3 regions of the Symbiopectobacterium sp. genome follow, and region 3 is predicted to be linked to each of the others. Evidence: predicted binding sites of a transcription regulator. Region 3 holds the regulator's gene; each other region holds the start of a gene.
What was found. The regulator PhoB, encoded in region 3, activates phosphate uptake and scavenging genes when phosphate is short. The targets are predictions, from matches to a motif close to CTGTCATAAAACTGNCNNAT.

Region 1 (5,421 bases), on a different contig from region 3:
ACCGGCGGTGCGCTGGTTGACGTGGTAAAACTCGTGATCCCTCAGCTGCGTGGTGCTTACGGTATGGTGGTGATGGACAGCCGCGATCCGAGCGTGCTGGTGGCTGCCCGTTCCGGTAGTCCGCTAGTGATTGGCCGTGGTGTCGGTGAAAACTTCCTCGCGTCTGACCAACTGGCTCTGCTGCCGGTTACCCGCCGCTTTATGTTCCTGGAAGAGGGCGACGTGGCTGAAGTGACGCGCCGCACTGTGCGTATTTTCAACCGCGAGGGCGATGTCGTTGAGCGTGAAGAGATTGAATCCAAAGTCAATTACGACTCTGGTGACAAAGGTGCTTATCGCCATTACATGCAGAAAGAGATTTACGAACAGCCGCTGGCGATCAAAAACACCCTGGAATGGCGTTTTAGCCACGGTGAAGTGAATCTGTCTGAACTGGGCCCGAAGGCGGATGAACTGCTGGCCAAGGTGCAGCATATCCAGATTATTGCCTGCGGCACGTCCTACAACTCAGGCATGGTTTCCCGTTACTGGTTTGAAGCATTGGCAGGTGTGCCTTGTGATGTGGAAATCGCCTCTGAATTCCGCTATCGCAAACCGGCGGTGCGCGCCGATAGCCTGATGATCACCCTTTCCCAATCCGGTGAAACGGCGGATACGCTGGCAGCGCTGCGCTTGTCCAAAGAGCTGGGATATCTGGGATCGCTGGCCATTTGTAACGTGGCAGGATCATCGCTGGTCCGTGAATCTGATTTGGCGTTGATGACCAAAGCCGGTACGGAAATCGGTGTGGCGTCTACCAAGGCGTTTACCACCCAGCTAACGGTGCTTCTGATGCTGGTGGCGCGTATTGGCCGTCTGCGCGGTATGGATGCCCAAATTGAGCACGACATCGTTCACGGCCTGCAAGCGCTGCCTGCGCGTATCGAGCAGATGCTGTCGCAGGACAAGCTGATTGAGTCTCTGGCAGAAGGTTTCTCGGATAAGCACCATGCGCTGTTCCTGGGGCGCGGCGATCAGTACCCTATCGCAATGGAAGGGGCGCTGAAGCTTAAAGAGATCTCCTACATCCATGCAGAAGCCTACGCGGCGGGTGAGTTGAAGCACGGCCCGCTGGCGCTGATTGATGTGGATATGCCTGTGGTAGTGGTAGCGCCCAACAATGAGCTGTTGGAAAAACTGAAATCCAACATCGAAGAAGTGCGCGCGCGCGGCGGTGAGCTCTATGTGTTTGCCGATGAAGAAGCGGGCTTTACCAGCAGCGAAAACATGTGCATCATTCCGCTGCCGCATGTGGAAGAGGTGATTGCCCCAATCTTCTACACCGTGCCGTTGCAGTTGCTCTCCTACCACGTGGCGCTGATCAAAGGCACCGACGTTGACCAACCGCGTAACCTGGCGAAATCGGTGACGGTAGAGTAACTGCCGTTATACTGCGCTGCATAACAGGACCTGCCCTATATGGGCAGGTTTTTTTATGTGATAAGCGTTCAACGTCGCGCCAAAGCCAACAACACCCCCAATCCTACCAATACGCCGCCAAAGGTTCTGTCGATCCAATGACGCACGTCGAGCAGTCGTTCACGGATCGCGCCGGGAGAGAAGAACAGGGCGACCAGACAAAACCATGAGATGTGCGCTACCGAAATAAAAATACCGTAACCGATTTGCACCGCCAATGGCGTCTGTGGGCTTACTACCTGCATAAACAGGCTGACGATGAATACCGTTGCTTTGGGATTTAACGCATTGGTGAGAAAGCCGGTGCGTAGCGCTATCCAATTAGAGACGGAGGCGATACCGGTATCGGGCTGGGCGCTGGCGGGTTTGGCTCGTAACATTTTCACTCCAAGCCAAATGAGGTATGCCGCGCCAATCAGTTTGATCATATTGAACAGCCACAGTGATTGCTGAATGATCAACCCGATGCCTATCAGGGTATAGCTCACATGGACCAGAAAGCCACCACCGATCCCGACAGCCGTTAAGATTCCCGCACGGCGCGACAGCATCAGGCTATTGCGCGTCACCATGGCAAAATCAGGCCCTGGGCTAATAACGGCAAACAGTGTTATTGTGAATACAGCGAGATATTCAACCATACATAACCTTTTTTAACATAGAATTAGATATCAATATGCTATGCAAACGATGTAGGGATAACTAACGATGATTTCTGACAGTAATGGTGAGTTAGACTCACCATTAGACGTAAATCAAAACCGCCTTCCTTCACTGATCGCCTTGCGCTGTTTTGAAGCCGCAGCACGGTTTGAGAACTTCACGCGTGCCGCCGAAGTGTTACATCTTACGCACGGTGCAATTAGTCGTGCGGTGCGTATGCTGGAGGATGACTTAGGGGTTGCGCTGTTTGAACGGCGCAGTCGCCGTGTTTTTCTGACGCAAGCAGGCCGCACGCTGGCACAGGCGGTGAATGAAGGATTGACGGTCATGCAGCGCGCCACCAGTGAACTGCGTGCCAGCACGCGCCAGCAGCGGCGCTGGGTGGTGTCATGTGAACCCACATTGCTGATGCGTTGGCTGATCCCCCGTTGGCCAGCGTTTCAGGCAAAACATCCGGATCGGGATATTCATCTGGTTGCTGGCGGAGGAGCATTTTCATTTAACACTGGCATTGATTTGACCATTCGGCGCGATGATTTCCCGTTACCTGACGGTTACCATGCAGAATACCTGTTCAGTGAAAAAGTCGGGCCTGTGTGCCGGCCTGATAACGTGACTGACTGGTTTTCTCCCGCTGAAAACGGGTTGTCATTGCGAACCGCTGCGCCCCGTTTACACAGCCGCACGCGTTTAAGTGCCTGGCAAACATGGAGTGCGATCACACAACACCCGCTGCATGACAATAGCGGACAAACGTTCGAGCATTTTTATTTCAGCTTACAGGCTGCCGTTGCCGGATTAGGGGTTGCCATTGGGCCGTGGCAATTGGTCAGAGATGATATTGCCAGTGGCGTTCTGGCTGCACCGCTGGGATTTGTCGAGTAGGGTTCCTGTTACTGTCTGCTGTCGTCTTCCCCTTTATTACCTGATACTTTTCAGGCAGATTTATTGGTCTGGTTACGCGCTATGGCCTGAATCAACGCCGCGTTTCTTCAGGTAAAATGCTGCGTTTAATGCAATTGATCGTGAATATTTTTTGTGTGTCATAAAAATGTCATATTAAATACATTTTACTGTCATGTAATTGTCCTATTTTTCCTCCTGCGAACTACACTCTGATCAATAAAGAATCTGGGTCGACACCTTTAAAAAATCCCACAGGAGGGATTATGAAACTGATGCGTACCATGATTGCCGGTTTTGTTATGGCAACCTTCTCCCTGACGGCGGCCAACGCCTCATCTGCTGTTAACCTTACCGGTGCAGGTGCTACGTTCCCAGCGCCGGTCTACGCAAAGTGGGCGGACTCTTACCAGAAAGAAACGGGTAATAAAGTTAACTACCAAGGTATTGGTTCTTCTGGCGGCGTTAAGCAGATTCAAGCAAAAACCGTTGATTTCGGTGCATCTGATGCGCCGCTGGCTGATGAGAAACTGGCTGAAGATGGCCTGTTCCAGTTCCCTACCGTGATCGGCGGGATCGTTCTGGCCGTTAACGTCCCTGGCATTAAATCTGACGATCTGACGCTGGATGGCAAGACGCTGGGCGATATCTACCTGGGTAAAATCAAGAAATGGAATGACCCGGCTATCACTAAACTGAACCCGAATGCCAAGCTGCCGGATCAGGATATTGCCGTTGTACGTCGTGCTGACGGTTCTGGTACGTCTTTCGTGTTCACCGGCTATCTGGCGAAAGTAAACCAGGAATGGAAAGAAAAAGTGGGTTCCGGTTCTACGGTTAACTGGCCTACTGGTCTGGGTGGTAAAGGTAACGACGGTATTGCCGCGTTCGTTCAGCGTCTGCCGGGTTCTATCGGTTACGTTGAATACGCCTATGCCAAGCAAAATAACCTGGCATACACCAAGCTGGTTTCTGCCGATGGTAAAGTGGTTCAGCCTACCGGCCAAACGTTCAGCAACGCGGCCAAGGGTATCGACTGGAGCAAATCTTTTGCCCAGGACCTGACCAACCAACACGGTGCTGACGCATGGCCCATCACGTCTACCACCTTCATTCTGGTTCACCAGAAACAAGACAAACCAGAGCAGGGCGCTGAAGTGCTGAAGTTCTTTGACTGGGCGTTCAAGAAAGGCGGTGAGCAAGCGGTAGCGCTAGATTACGCTACTCTGCCAAACGAAGTGGTTGAGCAGATCCGCGCGTCGTGGAAAACCAGTGTAAAAGACAGCAGCGGTAACGCGCTGTTTAAATAAGCACTGAAACGCTATGCAAGCCCTTGAGCGGTTAACAAGGCACTGACATCAGTTATGGAGGATGGGCGGGAAGCCCGTCCGCCTTTGCCTGTCAAATGCAACATACCCGAATTGATGGGTATAACACTGAAGAAGAGAGCCCTATGGCGGAGTATAAGCCAACCATGAAAGCCCCCGGAAAGCTAGGCGATGTCATCTTTAGCGCGATGGTAAGAGCCTCTGCGCTGCTGACTCTGCTGTTGCTGGGCGGCATCATCGTATCCCTGATCGTGGCATCCTGGCCGAGCATTGAGAAGTTTGGTCTGGCGTTCCTGTGGACCAAAGAGTGGGACGCGCCTGCCGGGCAGTTCGGTGCACTGGTACCGATTTACGGCACCATTGTGACCTCTTTGATTGCCTTGATCATTGCTATCCCTATCAGCTTCGGTATCGCCTTGTTCCTGACCGAACTGGCACCGAACTGGTTAAAACGCCCATTGGGTGTTGCCATTGAATTATTGGCCGCCATTCCGAGTATCGTATACGGCATGTGGGGTCTGTTTATCTTCGCACCGTTGTTTGCCAAATACTTCCAGCAACCGGTCGGAAGTATCCTGTCCGGCATTCCTATTTTGGGCACGCTGTTCTCTGGTCCGGCGTTTGGTATCGGTATTCTGGCCGCCGGTGTGATTCTGGCCATCATGATCATTCCTTATATCGCTGCCGTAATGCGCGACGTGTTTGAGCAAACACCGGTAATGATGAAAGAGTCAGCCTACGGCATTGGTTGCACCACCTGGGAAGTGATTTGGCGCATCGTATTGCCTTACACCAAAAACGGGGTGATTGGCGGCGTCATGCTGGGGTTGGGGCGTGCACTGGGTGAAACCATGGCGGTGACCTTTATTATCGGTAACACCTACCAGTTGGACAGCCTGTCGCTGTTTATGCCTGGCAACAGTATCACTTCCGCGCTGGCGAACGAGTTTGCCGAAGCGGAATCTGGCCTGCATACGGCAGCATTGATGCAGCTTGGTCTTATCCTGTTTGTGATTACCTTTATCGTGTTGGCGCTGTCTAAGTTGATGATTATGCGTTTGGCAAAAAA
Region 2 (5,421 bases), on a different contig from region 3:
GTGGCGCTGTGTGCGCCCATGTGTGGCATTAAATTGCCGATGCCGGGCTGGCTGGCTTCACGCATTGTTGCCTGGGCGGAACTGCACCCGCGCATTCGCGATTATTATGCTATCGGCACCGGGCAATGGCGTCCGCTGCCCTATTTGATCAACGTGCTAACGCACAGCCGTGAGCGTTACCGTCGCAGCGTGCGTGCCTATGCCGATGAACCCGGCCTGCGCGTTGGTGGCCCGACCTATCACTGGATGCGAGAATCGATGGCCGCCGGGCGCGAACTGATGGCATTGGCTGCGCGCATTACCACCCCTTTGCTGCTGCTTCAGGCGCAGGAGGATATCGTGGTGGATAATCACAGTCAGGATGCGTTTTGTCAGGCGTTGGCTGAAGCCGGACACCCCTGCGTTGGCGGTACCCCGGTGGTGATTGCGGGTGCCCGCCATGAACTGTTATTCGAAGAAGATGGGATTCGGGCGCAGGTGTTTACCCATATTCTCAACCATTTTGCACAATATCCGTAAATGTTGCGGCCGACGCCGCGCCATTCCCCTTAGAGGTGAGACTTCACTGTTATGTATCACGTCGTTGCTTCCGATTTAGATGGCACGTTGCTGTCGCCAGACCAAACGCTGTCTCCATTCGCCAAAGAGACCCTGAAACTGCTGACCGCACAGGGCATCCACTTTGTGTTTGCCACCGGGCGGCATCATCTGGATGTAGCGCAGATTCGTGACGGGCTGGGCATCAGCGCCTTTATGATCACCTCTAACGGCGCGCGCGTGCACAACACCCAGGGGGAGCTGATCTTCAGCCACAATCTGGATCCGGATATTGCACACGACCTCTACGGCATGGTGTACCGCAACCCGGAGATGCTGACGCACGTCTACCGTGACGATGAATGGTTTATGAGCCGCTCTCGTCCGGAAGAGGAACGCTTTTTTCAGGAGTCAGTATTCAAATACAAACTGTTTGAACCGGACCTGCTCGGCACTGATGGCGTGAGTAAAGTGTTCTTCACCTGTGACAGCCACGAGAAGCTGCTGCCGTTGGAAGAGGCGATCAATGCACGCTGGGGCGATCGGGTTAACGTGAGCTTTTCCACGCTGAGCTGTCTGGAAGTGATGGCGGGCGGCGTATCCAAAGGTCATGCGTTGGAGCAAGTCGCCAAACTGATGGGGCATACCTTGACGTCGTGCATTGCGTTTGGCGATGGCATGAACGATTTTGAAATGCTGTCGATGGCCGGTAAAGGATGCATTATGCGCAACGCGCATCAGCGCTTGAAAGATTTACTGCCGCAACTGGAAGTCATTGGCAGCAATGCGGACGATGCGGTAGCCCACGCGTTGCGTCGTCTGTTTCTCTCTGCGGTGTGAGGGTGTTGCTGGCGGCAAAGGCCGCCAGCAGACAGAAGGCGCTTGCGATTAGGAGCGTTTCTCCATTTCCGCCTTGTGTTTCTTCTCATTGATCATGGTGATAAACAGCAGTACTACCGCCATGACGCTGCCGCCGATCATCACCATAAAGCCGCCGTCCCAACCGAAGAAGTCAACGGTGTAGCCGACGATGGCGCTGGCTGCAACGGAGCCGCCGAGGTAACCGAACAGCCCGGTAAAGCCTGCCGCTGTACCCGCCGCTTTTTTCGGTGCCAGTTCCAGCGCGTGCAGGCCGATCAGCATGACAGGGCCGTAGATCAGGAAACCGATAACAATCATGCAGGCCATATCGATGCCCGGATTGCCCGCCGGGTTCAGCCAGTAAACCACGGTGGCGATGGTGACCAGCGTCATAAAGAACACCCCGGTAGCACCACGATTGCCCTTGAACACCTTGTCAGACATCCAACCGCACAGCAGCGTGCCAGGGATCCCCGCATATTCGTACAGGAAGTAAGCCCAGGAGGATTTATCCAGCGCGAAGTGTTTCACTTCTTTCAGGTAGGTCGGTGACCAGTCGAGAATACCGTAGCGCAGCAGGTAGACGAACACGTTGGCAATCGCGATATACCACAGCAGCTTGTTCGGGAACACATACTGCATGAAGATCTCTTTTGCCGTCAGTTCCTTCTCTGAGGTTTCGGTGTAGTCCACCGGGTAGTCATTTTTGTACTCTTCAATCGGCGGCAGACCGCAGGATTGCGGGGTGTCGCGCATCATCACGAAAGCGAACACCGCAATCAGGATCGCGCCAAATGCTGGCATGTAGAGCGCTGCTCTCCAGTCATGGAACCAGGCCATCCCCAGCAGGAAAAGCAGCGGTGGGATTCCTCCACCCACGTTGTGGGCGCAGTTCCAGACAGAAACAATACCGCCGCGCTCTTTCTGCGACCACCAGTGCACCATGGTGCGCCCGCACGGCGGCCAGCCCATGCCCTGGAACCAGCCACACAGGAACAGCAGTACAAACATGATAGCGATGCTTGATGTTGCCCAAGGCACAAAGCCCATAAACAGCATCACTGCCGCCGCCAGAATCAACCCTGCGGGCAAGAATACGCGCGGGTTGGAACGGTCGGAGATGGAGCCCATGATAAATTTGGAAAAACCATAGGCGATAGAAATCCCTGATAACGCAAAGCCAAGGTCACCGCGAGAGAACCCCTGTTCAATCAGGTACGGCATGGCTAATGCGAAATTTTTTCTTACCAGATAGTAAGCGGCATAACCGAAAAAGATCCCAAAAAAAATCTGCCAGCGCAGACGACGGTATAGAGGATCGACCCGATCGTCGCTCACTCTGGGCTGGTGCTGGGCGGGTTTAAAAATACTCAGCATAACGTTCTCCAATACGCTTAAAAGCGATAATTATTTTGTGCTAAATCGCGCGTATGGTAGCGAAATGGCGCAGAGTTTCAATGTGAGCCACCGCTAAAATGTTACATTTTTATGACGGTCGTTCAATTATTGTGCTTTGCTTAACAAAATGCCCCTCGATAGACCTCATTTTGGTGTGACTTTTATCGCGAAACGGTTACATATCCGGTTCGTTATTTTCGTTATTTGCTCGAATTTGCTCTTTATCAATCATTTCTTTTCTGTGTCTGAATACCCTTAATGAAGATCCGGAAAGGTGACACTATCATGGAAAACAGCACAGCCTACCGCGAAACCGACGTTATCGTGATTGGCGGCGGCGCGACTGGCGCGGGAACCTTGCGTGACCTGGCACTCAGGGGACTGAGTTGCCTGCTGCTGGAGCGCTTCGACATCGCGACAGGCGCGACCGGGCGTAACCACGGGTTGCTGCACAGCGGTTCGCGCTATGCGGTAACTGACAGTGAATCCGCGCGCGAATGTATTGAAGAAAACCAGATTTTACGCCGCATCGCCCGGCACTGCGTGGAGCCGACCGATGGCCTGTTCCTGACCCTGCCTGAAGACGATCTGGCTTATCAGTCCCAGTTTATCGCGGCCTGTCAGCAGGCGGGTATCAATGCGCAGGCGATTGATCCGCAGGAAGCGCTGCGCCTCGAGCCTGCCGCTAACCCGCAGCTGATTGGCGCGGTGCGCGTGCCGGATGGCACCGTTGATCCGTTCCGGCTCACCACTGCCAATATGGTAGATGCCTGCGAACACGGGGCGGAAGTATTGACCTATCACGAAGTGCTGGGACTGATACGTCAGGGCGATCGTGTCACCGCCGTGCGCGTTTTCGACCATAAACAACAACGTACTCTCGATCTCTATGCGCAGGTGGTGATTAACGCCTCCGGTATCTGGGGACAGCGCATTGCCGAATATGCGGATTTGCGGGTCACGTATTCAATGAGTGTATTGCTACATAGTCTGGCATGCAAAAAGGTGTTTAAAACCAGCCTGAATGCATGAAGAGAACATAGAGCATGAATACTATTTTTATTGCGGAGCAACACATTGAATACGTGACCGATTTGCGCGTGCGTATGTTCCCTGCCAAAGGCGCGTTGCTGATTCTCGGCCACCGTATCAACAATATGGTGATCAACCGCTGCCGTAAGCCTGCCGATGCCGACATTTTGGTGCCGGGTGACACCATTTCGCTGATCGGTACCACCTCAACCCGCGTGGACTATGACCAGATAGACAACATGTCCGTCACGCCGCAAGAAGTAGAGATCCTGATGCGTGAAGGGGCGAAGCTGGCTCCGATGATGGCGCAGACGCGTATTTTGCGTGCCTATGCGGGCGTGCGTCCGCTGGTGGCCAGCGACAATGATCCGAGCGGGCGCAGCGTAAGTCGCGGCATCGTGCTGCTTGACCACGCCAGTCGCGACGGGCTGGAAGGGTTTGTCACCATTACCGGCGGCAAGTTAATGACGTACCGCCTGATGGCGGAGTGGGTCACCGACAAGGTGTGTGAAAAGCTGGGGCACAGTGCGCGCTGCACCACGGCAGAACGGCCACTGCCCGGTTCAGCCAGCGCGTCGACGGCGCAACCTGCTGCCGCAACGTCTGGCACGCGCGCATTTTCTGCGCCGCTGCGCGGGTCCGCGATTTACCGCCACGGCGATCGCGCCGCGCGCGTGCTGTCTGGCGAGTATGCCGATAGCAGTCTGGTGTGCGAATGTGAAGCGGTGACGGCGGGTGAAGTCCGCTATGCCGTGGAAGCACTCAAGGTCAATAACCTGATTGACCTGCGGCGGCGTACCCGTGTCGGGATGGGAACCTGCCAAGGTGAGCTCTGCGCGTGCCGTGCCGCCGGATTACTGTGCAAGCTGGGGCAATCGACACCGCCGCAAGCGTTGGCGCAGTTAAGTCAGTTTTTAAACGAGCGCTGGAAAGGCGTTCGCACCATCGCATGGGGTAACGCGTTGCGTGAAAGCGAATTCACCAGTTGGGTGTATCAGGGCTTGTGTGGGCTGAGTATTGAGGATCAGCAGGAGGAACAACATGCGGTATGACGTCGTCATTATCGGTGGAGGGTTAGCCGGGCTCACCTGCGGTATTCGTTTGGCGGAGCAAGGAAAACACTGCGCCATTGTCAGCTCAGGACAAAGTGCCCTGCATTTCTCTTCGGGATCGCTGGATCTGCTGTCCTTTCTGCCGGATGGTGAGCCGGTTCACCATCCCCTTGAGGCACTGTCAGCGCTGGCAAGTCAGGCTCCCGAGCATCCCTATTCGCTGATGGGTGAGGCCGCCGTACGCCGTTGGGTGCCAGAAGCCGAAGCCTTATTGGCGCGCTGTGGTGCGACCATGACGGGCAGCCATCAACAAAACCATCTGCGTTTGACGCCGCTCGGAAAATATCGCCCGTGCTGGCTGAGTCCACCGGAAATTGTCACGCGGGAACAGGGCAAACCCCTGGCATGGTGCGCTCCGCTGATTGTGGGCATTGAAGGCTTTTTGGATTTCCAGGCCTCTATCGTGGCGGATGCGCTGCAAGCGCAGGGCATTGCGGCAAAGAGTGCCGATTTACGTCTGTCCGCGTTGGATCGTCTGCGC
Region 3 (5,421 bases):
ATTCAGGTAGCGAAAATGCGCCAGCATCGGGTGCTGAGTGTTAAAGCTGACTTTGCCCGTCACCTTGATGGCGCGGGACTTGGTTTGGATACCGTTAAACTGAATACCGTGGTCCGCTTCGAAAGCCTCCACCCCGTTCAAACCTTCGAAAAAGTCGAAGTGCCACCAGGCGCGACGGAATTCACCGTCGGTGACAACCTGAAGCCCGGCTTCGCGTTGCAGTTCAACGGCACGCAGAATTTCTGCATCTTCCACGGCGCGCAGTTGCTCCGCATTAATGGCACCGGACTGGAATTGCAGGCGTGCTTCTTTGATTGCTGCGGGACGCAACAGGCTGCCAACCACGTCAGCGCGGAAAGGGGGAAGTACTTTAGCCATGATAAGCTCCTGATCTTTCGCAACAACGCCTTCATGTCACGGCGTGAGGCAAGCGGCATTGCAAAGATAGTTTCAAAATAAATAGTCACGCCGCACAGTAATCACGCCTTATACTTATTTAGACATCTAGACGGCTATAATGTAGGTAAATCCTGTCATGGCAACAGGTTGAGGGCAATAGAATAATTTTCACTTTCCGCGACTAACATGAATAAAATTCACGTCAGACTGATGACAAAGTCACTTTTCCCTCGTCATCCCCGGCTTTCTCCCCTCGTCATTTTCGGCGAAAGCCGGGGATCTCTGACAGAATGAACGCCCATCACCGTCATTCCCGCCTTCACGGGAATGACGGTGATGGGCGAGAATAATGGCGTGTTACAGGCCGAGCTGATGGCGTGCGTTAACCCGCACGTGCTCAGACAAAGGAAGATAGCCATCCTGACTCACCAGACTTTGCCCGGCGGTAGACAGCACCCGATCCATAAAGGCGGCCGTCAGGCTATCCAGCGCCTGCTCTGGCGCTTTGTTGACATAAATATAGAGATAGCGCGCGTAGAGATAACGCCCGCTGCGAATATTGTCCACCGTCGGCGCAACATAGTCGTTTCCCTGCGCCGCCAGCGGCAACATTTTCACTCCGCTGGCACGAAAAACGATGCTGGCATAACCAATCGCCTGTGTGGAGGTAGCTACCGCCTGCACCACCGAAGCAGAACCCGGTAGCTCATTCACCAGCGGCAAGAAATCACCACCGCACAGCGCTTGCTGCTTAAAAAAACCATAGGTGCCTGACGCTGAGTTGCGCCCGTAGCGCAACACTCGGCGCGATGCCCACTCCCCCGTCAGCCCAAGATCACGCCAGTGGGTGACGGTTTGCGTCGCCCCGCAGCGATGGGTAATAGAGAACAGCGCATCGAGCTGTTGCACGTTCAAACCCGGCAGCGGATTATCCTGATTCACTAACACCACCAACGCATCCATCGCCACCGGCACAGCCAGTGGTGGGTACCCGTAGCGTTGCACAAAGGCCTCAATCTCACTGGCCTTTATGGCACGGCTCATCGGACCGAGTTGTGCCGCGCCGGAGGCAAGTGCCGTGGGGGCCGATGACGATCCCGCCGCCTGCATCTGTACGTTAACGCTGCGATAATGCTGGTTAAAATCGGCGGCCCAAAACGCCATCAGCGTCGCCAAGGTATCAGAGCCAGCACTGGAGAGATTACCCGCCAGCATTTGCTCACTGCGCGCAGCGTGGCTCCAGCCACTGAGTAACAGCGCAGCACAGAGCAATAAACCCGAAAAAAGCGGGGCTGGCATCATAGGTCAACTATCCATCAGGCCGAAGGTGTGGTGCTATTCTCCGACAGAGAGGCAGAGACAATCAACCGGTTAGGAAGCGTAAACATAAAACGCGCTCCGGCACCCGGTTCACTGAGGATCTCCAGCCGCGAATCATGATGGCTGAGCGCATGCTTGACGATGGTAAGCCCCAATCCGCTGCCACCCGTTTGTCGTGAGCGGGCTTTGTCCACACGATAAAAACGCTCCGTCAGACGAGGGATGTGCTCGGCAGCGATCCCAGGACCATTATCGCTGACCTGAAACTGCGCACCCTGCGTGATTTTTTGCCAGCACACTTCAATGCGCGTGCCTTCCGGCGTGTGATTAACCGCGTTGTATACCAGATTGGAGAAGGCGCTGTGCAACTGCTCTTCATTGCCGTAAACGCTCAGCCCATCGTTGATGCGGAACACAATTTCGTGACGATCCTGACTCAGCGTCTGTGCTTCGCGTTGTAGTATGCGCAGCATACGCGGCACATCGACCTTTTCTGCCAGATTGATCGGTGCTGCCGCTTCTATTTTCGATAACGTGAGCAACTGTTTCACCAACCCGTCCATGCGCCGCGTCTGCTCCTGCATGGTTGAAAGCGCTTTGCTGCGTAAGGCACCGTCCAGCGAATCGTCCTGCATCATCTCCAGGTAACCTTGCAACACGGTGAGCGGAGTGCGTAATTCATGACTGACGTTGGCGAAGAAGTTACGCCGAGCCCCTTCCAACTGGTGCATCTGGGTAATGTCGCGCACAACCATCAATAATTGCCCTTCCGAGTACGGCATAACACGGAATTCGACATGGTGTGAATTGATCAGTTGCAGGGTCAAGGCGCGGGAGAAATCCTGCTGACGCATGTATTGGGTAAACTCGGGATAACGCAGCAAGTTGAGGATATTCTGGCCGTTATCTTCCGGCCAACGCAGGCTAAGCAAATGCTGCGACAGGCCGTTGCACCAGATAATGGTGCCCTCTTCGGTGGTGATCACCACGCCATCGGGCAGCGACTCGGCACCGCTGCGAAAACGCTTGATCAGCAAAGCCAGCTCGCGCCGCCGCCGCCGATTACGCAGTTGCATTTGATACAGCCCGTAAAACAGCGGCTCCCAGCTCCAGCGCCCGGGTGGCGGTGTCATGCTGCGATCGACCCACAGCCAGTATGAGAGTTTAAGCTGGTTGTAATAATTCCAACCAAGCACCACCAGCACCGCCGTCAGCATAAACCAGGGCAGGTAGCCGAAAATCAGGCCAAGCAGCAGGGCTGGCAAGCAAAAAAAAGCCAGCTCCAATGCCAGCTTTTTCCACGAAAGACGTTCTAACACGTTAAAAATTCTCCGCGGCGGTATTCAGCCACGATGTCGCGCTCGCTATGGCTCACGGGCACATCAATAACGCGTAGAAAAACGGTACCCCGTTCCCCGGACCGTTTGCACCATTTTATCGTGTCCGCTGGTTTCCAGCGCCTTGCGCAAGCGACGAATATGCACGTCCACAGTACGATCCTCAACATAAACGTTAGTTCCCCAAACGTTATTGAGCAACTGCTCGCGGCTGTATACACGCTCAGCGTGCGTCATAAAGAAATGCAGCAGTTTGAATTCGGTCGGCCCCATCTCCAGCGCGTGTTGTTCTGTGGTAACGCGATGCGAAGTTGGGTCCAGACTCAACCCCCGCATTTCGATCACCTCTTCCACCGCCATGGGTGAAATACGGCGCATCACCGCCTTGATCCGTGCTACCAGCTCTTTGGGCGAAAACGGCTTGGTGATATAATCATCCGCACCAACCTCAAGCCCGCGCACGCGATCTTCCTCTTCACCGCGCGCCGTCAACATCATAACCGGAATGTCCCGCGTCAGCGCTTCGCGCTTCATGTGCTTGATAAACTGCAATCCTGAGCCACCTGGCAGCATCCAGTCCAGCAGTACCAGATCCGGATAGGGTTCGGACAAACGCGTCACAGCGCTGTCATAATCTTCCGCTTCAACGGACTGATAGCCGTTTTGCTCTAACACGAAGCACACCATTTCACGGATCGGCGCTTCATCTTCTACGACCAGTATGCGTCTTGCCATTATCCATCCTGCCGTTAGTCAGCGTATGAAACGCGTCAACAATAACGAAATCTCACCATTGCCCGCTTTACCTATATTGCCCGCCTTACCTATAAAGGTGCCTGAGTGGCTTATCTTCTGCGGGCGAAAGCAGTATGCGTCAGTTTTATGACAGATTTATGAAAACCCAAACTGAAGGTAACACCCGATTTAGCCGCTGTTTCCAAAATTTTCGCGGCGATAACGACAGCCGCCGCCCTCACTGCTTATACCCGTCATACTTCAAGTTGCAGATGCGTTGGCTGCGCTCTCTCACCCTAATCACTTACCTAAGTAAGCTCATCGGGATTCGTTCATTTGCCGCCTTCCTGCAACTCGAATTATTTAGGGTATATAATCGCCCTACAGTAGATAGCACGTCTAACAGGAAACGCACGCATTGCCCGTCGACGTATTGCTGTTACGGCGCAACCGTGAGCAGCACTTGCAGGCGATTGCGCGCGAAAAGAAAGAAACGTTGGACGAATTATCCCCGCAGGACGTTTTCGAACGCAAACTGGCGCTGACCGACATGGCGCAGGAACAGCAAGCACGGCTGCGCCCGCTGTTCGATGAAATGGTCCGAGACGTTACCGAAGGAGCGCCGCAAGCATGAAAATCCTGAGCTTACGGTTAAAAAACCTCAACTCGCTCAAAGGCGAATGGAAGATTGATTTCACGCAGGAGCCGTTTGCCAGCAACGGGCTGTTTGCCATCACCGGCCCGACCAGTGCGGGCAAAACCACGCTGCTAGATGCCATCTGTCTGGCGCTGTATCACCAGACGCCGCGGTTGAACACGCTCTCCGCCACGCAGAACGAACTGATGACGCGCAACACCGCCGACTGTCTGGCTGAAGTGGAATTTGAGGTTAAAGGCGTCGGCTACCGTGCGTTTTGGAGTCAGCGCCGCGCCAAAGATGCGGCAGACGGCAACTTGCAAACCCCGAAAGCCGAACTGGCGCTGATCGAAGACGGTAAGATCCTCACGCAAAAGCTGTCCGAAAAACTGGCTCACACCGTCCGTATTACCGGGCTGGATTTTGAGCGTTTTACTCGCTCAATGATGCTCTCGCAGGGGCAGTTTGCGGCCTTTCTCAACGCCGAACAGAATAAACGCGCAGAACTGCTGGAAGAGCTGACCGGAACGGTGATCTATGGCGAGATCTCCAGTCGGATCTATGAACGGCATAAGGCAGTAAAGCTGGCATTGGACACGCTACAAGCACGCGCATCAGCCATCGCACTGTTGGATGACAACGAGCGACAAGCTGTACAGACGGCACTGACGCAGCTACACCAGGAAGAACAACGGTTACGGGAAAAACGTGAGCAAGCACTGACACACCAGCAATGGCAGGTTCAAGAACAGCATCTTCAGCAGGACTTACGCCAAAAACAGCAGCAGGCCGAGGCAGCCGAGCAGGCGCAACGTGACGCTGAATCCGATCGATTACGGCTGGAACGAGACGAGCCAGCAGAAAAATTGCGCCCCTTGCAGCGTGAGCGCGAGCGTACTCAGTTGGCACGGATTGCTGCACAAACGCGTGAAAGCGAGTTAACCCAACAGCACGCCGCCAGCCAGATAGTACATCAGCAGCAAGGCTTTGTTG

Region 1: a site for PhoB is predicted at 3,162-3,181, ahead of pstS (phosphate ABC transporter substrate-binding protein PstS). Genes of this name have one in related genera too.
Region 2: a site for PhoB is predicted at 2,874-2,893, ahead of glpT (glycerol-3-phosphate transporter). Genes of this name have one in related genera too.

The regions. Positions count from the first base shown of each region.
Region 1 covers NZ_JBPETA010000021.1:3,950-9,370, reverse strand. Annotated here, with positions in the region: gene glmS (glutamine--fructose-6-phosphate transaminase (isomerizing)) at 1-1,419, shown strand, start outside; gene ACTBDZ_RS03375 (LysE family translocator) at 1,488-2,099, opposite strand; gene ACTBDZ_RS03370 (LysR family transcriptional regulator) at 2,167-3,006, shown strand; gene pstS (phosphate ABC transporter substrate-binding protein PstS) at 3,291-4,334, shown strand; gene pstC (phosphate ABC transporter permease PstC) at 4,478-5,421, shown strand, end outside.
Region 2 covers NZ_JBPETA010000015.1:22,531-27,951, forward strand. Annotated here, with positions in the region: gene pldB (lysophospholipase L2) at 1-519, shown strand, start outside; gene yigL (sugar/pyridoxal phosphate phosphatase YigL) at 571-1,377, shown strand; gene glpT (glycerol-3-phosphate transporter) at 1,426-2,775, opposite strand; partial or broken gene glpA (anaerobic glycerol-3-phosphate dehydrogenase subunit A) at 3,082-4,880, shown strand; gene glpB (glycerol-3-phosphate dehydrogenase subunit GlpB) at 4,870-5,421, shown strand, end outside.
Region 3 covers NZ_JBPETA010000106.1:114-5,534, reverse strand. Annotated here, with positions in the region: gene ACTBDZ_RS10905 (cobalamin-independent methionine synthase II family protein) at 1-378, opposite strand, end outside; gene ACTBDZ_RS10900 (PstS family phosphate ABC transporter substrate-binding protein) at 757-1,701, opposite strand; gene phoR (phosphate regulon sensor histidine kinase PhoR) at 1,716-3,038, opposite strand; gene phoB (phosphate response regulator transcription factor PhoB) at 3,102-3,791, opposite strand; gene ACTBDZ_RS10885 (hypothetical protein) at 4,210-4,425, shown strand; partial or broken gene ACTBDZ_RS10880 (AAA family ATPase) at 4,422-5,405, shown strand.